Regions from separate parts of the Agarivorans sp. 1_MG-2023 genome, predicted to be linked through region 2. Evidence: predicted binding sites of a transcription regulator. Region 2 holds the regulator's gene; the other holds the start of a gene.
The links. The regulator sigma-54, encoded in region 2, starts transcription at its own class of promoters, with help from an activator protein. The targets are predictions, from matches to a motif close to GTTGGCACGNNNNTNGNNT.

Region 1: a site for sigma-54 is predicted at 1,696-1,714, ahead of Q4592_RS10405 (PAS domain-containing sensor histidine kinase). Genes of this name have one in related genera too.

The regions. Positions count from the first base shown of each region.
Region 1 is NZ_JAUOSJ010000006.1:48,673-52,097, forward strand. It holds gene Q4592_RS10400 (sigma-54 dependent transcriptional regulator) at 164-1,642, shown strand; gene Q4592_RS10405 (PAS domain-containing sensor histidine kinase) at 1,757-2,800, shown strand; gene Q4592_RS10410 (sigma-54 dependent transcriptional regulator) at 2,802-3,425, shown strand, end outside.
Region 2 is NZ_JAUOSJ010000008.1:174,699-178,123, reverse strand. It holds gene rapZ (RNase adapter RapZ) at 1-526, opposite strand, end outside; gene ptsN (PTS IIA-like nitrogen regulatory protein PtsN) at 553-996, opposite strand; gene hpf (ribosome hibernation promoting factor) at 1,005-1,292, opposite strand; gene Q4592_RS13585 (RNA polymerase factor sigma-54) at 1,316-2,818, opposite strand; gene lptB (LPS export ABC transporter ATP-binding protein) at 2,869-3,425, opposite strand, start outside.

The DNA.
Region 1 (3,425 bases), on a different contig from region 2:
TCTGCTGCTCCTATCGACCACTTTAAAACTGCATTGCGCGTCATATTTTTGTCGGTTTTAAAGTGAATACCTTGCGATTTTTTGACGCCCGTTTACAATCAATTTTATAGGGTAACTAACTATAAGTATGTCGCAAGGTAGCTTATTTTTGCAGGGGATAGGGATGCAAGCATCCAAAAGTGTTTTAGTTTTTGAGAACGACGCAGAGAGAGCTAAGCAACTTGAAACGGTACTGGGGTTTATTGGCCAACAGTTCAGCGTTTGTGATAACGAAAATTTTGCTACTGAAGTATCAAATACTAGCCGCGTAGTACTCATTAGTAAGCAAATTGCCGATGTTGGTAGTTTGATTGCTAAGTATCCGCTTTGTCCTTTTTTAAGTGTAGGAGAAGGGCATACCGTGGAGCCTTTACCTAATCTTATTGGCCACTTAGATTTACCGTTTAGTTATGAGCAGCTAACTCAGTTATTACACCACTGCGATGCCTACCTTACTCATCTTCCTGGCAAGATTGCTCCAGCAAAGAGTGAACGTTTAAGACAAAACTTGATAGGCAAGGGCATTGCTATTCAAGAGGTTCGTCATTTAATTGAGCAAGTAGCTGTTAAAGAAGCCAATGTACTCATTTTGGGGGAGTCAGGCACAGGTAAAGAGGTTGTTGCTAAAGCTATTCATGACCACTCCACAAGAAACGGCGGGCCTTTTGTTCCGATTAACTGTGGCGCTATTCCTCCTGACTTACTTGAAAGCGAATTGTTTGGCCATGAAAAGGGCGCTTTTACCGGCGCGTTTGCTATGCGTAAAGGGCGTTTTGAGTTAGCTGAAGGCGGCACGTTGTTCTTAGATGAAATTGGCGATATGCCAATGCCGATGCAAGTTAAGTTGCTTCGAGTATTGCAAGAGCGCCAATTTGAGCGTGTAGGGGGGAGCAAAGCAATTAACGCCAATGTGCGTGTTGTGGCAGCTACTCACCGACAGCTAGAGAGAATGATAGAGCAGGAGAAGTTTCGTGAAGATTTATACTATCGACTAAATGTATTCCCTATTGAAATGCCATCGTTGCGAGAGCGCCAAGATGACATTCCTTTATTGCTGCAAGAGTTAGTTAATCGCCATGAGGAAGAGCATTCGGCCGTGGTTCGCTTTACCCAGCGCGCTGTTGAATCACTAATGCAGCACCAATGGCCGGGCAATGTTCGCGAGCTATCTAACCTAGTAGAACGCTTACTTATCTTGCATCCCGACCAAATTGTTGATGTACATGATTTACCGCCTAAATATAGGCACATAGATGCAGAAGCATTTGAACCGAACTACAGTCCAGAATTAGCGGAACGTGATGCTTTACTGGCGATTTTTAATGATGAAGATGCGTCAGTATTTTCAGATCCAAGCCCAGAAGCCCTATTCCCAGAGGGTGAACCAGAAGAATCACTTGATGATGGTTGGGCTGGTGCTCAGCAACTTCCCGACGAAGGGGTTAACTTAAAAGAGCTACTGGCCGAGCTAGAAGTTGATTTGATTCGTCAAGCACTTGAACAACAAGATGGTGTTGTAGCTAGAGCTGCTGAGCAACTGGGTATGCGCAGAACGACGCTAGTAGAAAAAATGCGCAAGTATGGGTTGAACAAAGAGAGCTGAATCTAGAATCTCGAACTTAGTTTGTTTAAGGCCATGAAATACATGGCCTTTTTTATGGCATGAAAATTGATTGAGTAAGCACTGTTAACGGTTTTATGACGCGGAGCTTTATTCATGCCTTCAGTGCTTTTACAACAACAGCCTACCAGCTTATCGGAGCATAATCTTGCTCAGATATTTGATGTTATGCCTTCAGGTTTAGTACTACTCGACAATAAAGGTTATGTCGCGCGCGCCAACCCTATTGCTAAAAACTTACTGGGTAAGGATATTGAGCAGCAACGTTGGTTAGACGCAGTGCCTCGTTTATTCTCCCCTAAAGCTGATGATGGCCATGAACTTTCGTTAGTTGATGGTAGACGAGTAAAATTAAGTTTGTCGCCTTTACAAGATACCCAAGGCCAGCTGATTGTTCTTACCGACATGACGCATACTCGTCAACTGCAAGCAAATGTTGCCAAACTACAGCGTATGTCTGCGCTAGGAAACATGGTGGCGTCGTTGGCGCATCAAATTAGAACCCCTTTGTCTGCAGCGATGTTGTACGGCTCTAACCTGTCGAATAAAACTTTGTCAGAGAATGCTCGAGACAGTTTTCAAACCAAGATGATGGCAAGGCTTGAAGATTTAGAAACTCAAGTAAACGATATGTTGTTGTTCGCCAAAAGTGGCGAACAAATGGTGGTTAACTATGTGCCGGTTGGTCAACTGATTGAGCAACTTAAAGCCGCAACAGATGCTTGTGTTCGTCAACATAATGTAGAGCTGCGTTTGTCGGTTGTAAATCCAAATACCGAGCTGTTGGTAAATGCTAACGCTTTAGTATCAGCGCTGTCGAACTTAGTTGAAAATGCTGCTCAACTAAGTGGTAGTGATCAACTTATATCCGTTTCAGTCACTAGCTCTGAGAGCGAAGTTGTTATTGAGGTTGAAGATCAAGCTGGCGGAATAGACAAAGCGCAACAACATAAAGTATTCGAACCTTTTTATACCACTAAGCAGAATGGAACAGGTTTAGGGCTAGCGGTGGTCAAATCAGTGGTGAGTGCTCACCAAGGTTCCATCGAACTCACTGGCACTGAAATTGGTAGCCGCTTTGTCGTGACATTACCGTTGCCGGAAGTGCAGCACCAAGACCTTGCTGTAGGAGGGCATTAAGATGAGCCAATCAACGATTTTAATTGTAGAAGACGATGCAGGATTGAGAGAGGCTTTAGTCGACACCTTGTCTTTAGCTGGTTACTTATGCGAACAAGCTGATAGTGCTGAAGCAGCGTTATTAAGCCTTAATGATCTGCAAGTAGATTTAGTGGTTAGCGATGTGCAAATGAGCGGAATGGATGGCTTAAGTTTGCTTAAAAATATTAAGCAAAAATGGCCCCAAACCCCCGTATTGTTAATGACTGCCTACGCAAAAATAGACGATGCAGTGTCTGCGATGCGAGATGGTGCAATTGATTATCTGTCTAAACCATTTTCTCCTGAAGTTCTGCTCAATCAAGTAGGGCGCTATGCACCTTCGATCAAAGTAGAAAAGCGAGAGCCCATATATGGAGACCCTTCTACGGAGGCGCTGCTAAAACTGAGCCAAAAAGTTGCAGCTTCAGAAGCTTCCGTTCTAATAAGTGGGCCTAGTGGTGCCGGCAAAGAAGTATTATCTCGCTATATCCATGATTGCTCCCCGCGAAGCGAGCAAGCATTCATTGCGATTAACTGTGCGGCAATACCCGAGAACATGCTTGAGGCAACGTTATTTGGTTACGAAAAAGGTGCCTTTACCGGG
Region 2 (3,425 bases):
CATTAGGCACGCCGTTTTTAAAGCCAAATGATTCAAACACTAAAATTAACTGTTGTTGCTGATCGCCAGTTACTCTAGAGCGAATTAAGCCACTTAGCTCATGCACTGATAAGCGTGAAGTATCGATGCGTAAATCAGCATTTCGAGATAACGGTGCCAGCAGCTCGGTTTCCGATTCAATCGCTTCAGCCAGAGACAAATTGGTTTGACTCAGCGGGTGAACTCGCCGAGTTTCGCTGTAACGGCGGATCAGCGCCTCGTCTTTAGCATCTAAAAAAATGCTTAACAGATTCACATCAGGGCCGGCGTTGCGAATAATTTGGCCTATCGGCGAAGGTTCGTCTGGAAGGTTTCGAATATCGATACTTATTGCTACTTTAGAGTAAGTATTTTTTAAGTTATCGATAAGAGATTGCCATAACACAACCGGGAGGTTGTCTACACAATAGTAGCCCAGATCTTCTAGTACTCTCAAGGCGACGGTTTTTCCTGAACCAGAACGCCCACTCACGATAATGAGTTCCATGACTATCCCTAACGGTGATTAGAGTATTAGGCTACCATGATGTCGTATAATTCGTCATCACTTTGTGCACAACGAAGTTGTTTGCATACTTGCTTATCGTTAAGTTTTTCAGCTACTTGAGATAAGGTGTTGAGGTGTTGTTTACACTGATCTTCTGGTACCAGTAAGGCAAAAACCAAATCAACAGGTTTATTGTCAATGGCGTCAAAAGCAATTGGAGGATCACAACGTAAAAAAACAGCGGTTGTTTGATGCTGTTTATCAATGCGGCCATGAGGTATTGCCACGCCTTGCCCGATACCGGTGCTGCCCATTTTTTCTCTATTCAACAAACTCTCAAATATACATTGAGCTGTCGTATCCAGTTGACCAGCGGCTAGTTCACTAATGATTTCTAAGGCGCGTTTTTTTGAAGAGCATTGGACTGCACTTTGAGTGCAATCCAAGCTTAGTACTTTATCTATTTGCATGGAGGTGACTAATGTTTGTTAAGTTTTTCTTTATGTTTGATAACTTGGCGGTCAAGTTTGTCGATGAGGCCATCAATGGCGGCATACATATCTGAATGTTCAGCGGTAGCGAATAATTCACCGCCATTTAAATGTAAGGTGGCTTCTGCGATTTGATTGAGCTTCTCGACGTTGAGGATGACATGAACATTGTTTATCTGGTCAAATCGTCGAGTGAGCTTGGCAAACTTGTTATGGACATATTCTTTTAAAGACTCAGTAATATCAACGTGGTGTCCGGTAAGATTAATTTGCATAAATATAGTCCCCTTGATTGGCCTTAAAGTAGGCTCTTACGTTGGTTAGAAGGTGGTATCGCTAAAGACTCACGATATTTTGCAATCGTACGCCTTGCCACCTTGATCCCCTGATCTGCCAAAATATCAGCAATCTTACTATCGCTGAGAGGTTTACTGGTATTTTCGGCAGCAACCAGTTTCTTAATTAATGCACGAATAGCGGTAGATGAACATTCACCGCCGCCATCGGTAGCCACATGGCTAGAGAAGAAATATTTAAGTTCGAAAATGCCGCGAGGTGTATGCATGAATTTTTGAGTTGTCACTCGCGAAATTGTTGATTCGTGCATTTCTACTGCTTCGGCTACATCGTTCAGCACCATTGGCTTCATTGCTTCTTCACCGTATTCGAAGAAGGCTTGTTGGTGGTGAACGATACAGTTAGAGACTTTGAGTAAGGTTTCGTTGCGGCTTTCAATACTCTTAATAAACCACTTGGCTTCTTGTAAGTGGCTACGGATAAACTGAGTATCGGTGGCATTAGACGTTTTACTTAAGGATGCATAGTGAGAGTTTACTCTTAGCTTCGGCATCGCATCGGGGTTTAGCTCTACCACCCAGCGACCTTGACGCTTCACTACGGAAACATCGGGAATAACGTATTGGGCTTGGTTTGGCTCAACAGCGTTACCCGGGCGTGGCTCTAAGGTGTGAATCAAACGCATCACTTCGCGCAGCTGGTCTTCTTTTAATTTGGTCTTTCGAGCCAATAAGCGAAAATCTCGATTGGCTAATACATCGATATGGTTAGACACCACATCTTTGGCTTCATTTAGCCATGGTGTTTCTGGGGAAAAACGACTTAATTGAATTAACAAGCATTCTTGTAGCGAGCGCGCGGCAATGCCTACGGGGTCGAAATGCTGAATCCGTTTTAGTACTGCTTCAATTTCGTCAAGCTCTACATCTAAGTCGTTATTGTCACTAGAATTGAGGCCATCTAATAACTGTTCACAATCTTGTGTGAGGTAACCTGATTCATCTACTGCATCAATAATGGCTAAAGCAATGGCTTGGTCTACTTCGCTGAAAGGAGTAAGGCGCATTTGCCACAGCATGTGATCTTGTAAGGAATCAACGGTTTCGCCTTGGAATAACATATCATTGTCGTCACCACCGCTACTGCCGCTCGATGAGCTAGCTGGCGCGGAACTGGCGCTATAAATATCGTCCCAAGTGGAGTCTACGGGCAGGTCATCAGAAACAGTTTCTTGGTTAATGGCATCGCCAGCTTCCATTTGGCTGCTGTCTACGTCGGCGCTAGATTCGGCTTCTGTAGATTTTTCATTGGCTGACTTAGCGTCTGTTGCGTCACTATCATTCGAATGTGACTCATCCGCCTCAAGCAGAGGGTTACTTTCCAGAGCCTCTTGAATTTCTTGCTGTAAATCCAGGGTTGAAAGCTGGAGTAAGCGTATGGCCTGTTGTAACTGGGGGGTCATGGTTAACTGCTGACCAAGACGCAACTGCAAAGATGCTTTCATTAACTACCGCTATCCCTTCTTTTTATATTATTTTCTAAGCTGCACTTTAACTATAGCTTGAATTGTTCACCGAGATAAACTCGTTTCACGTGCTCGTTTTCAAGTATTTCTTGTGGCTTACCTGAGGCTATCAATTCACCCTGACTAACGATATAGGCATGCTCACAAACATCGAGAGTTTCCCTTACATTGTGGTCGGTAATTAATACACCTAGACCGCGATCACGCAGGTGTTCAATGATTTTTTTAATATCAATAACGGAAATAGGATCTACCCCAGCGAAGGGTTCGTCAAGCAAAATAAACTTAGGGGCTGCGGCTAAGGCGCGGGCAATTTCTACCCGGCGACGCTCTCCGCCTGACAGGCTCATACCAAGATTTTTGCGAATATGGCCAATGTGAAACTCTTCTAGCAAATCGTCCAATGCGCCAATCTGCTGCTCTTTGTCCAAATCCTTACGGGTTTCTAATACCGCCAGAATATTTTTTTCTACCGATAAACGGCGAAAGATAGAGGCCTCTTGCGGGAGATAACCAATGCCTTTTCGTGCACGAGTATGCATAGCGGTGCTAGACAGATCATCGTCATCGATAAGTATTCGGCCTT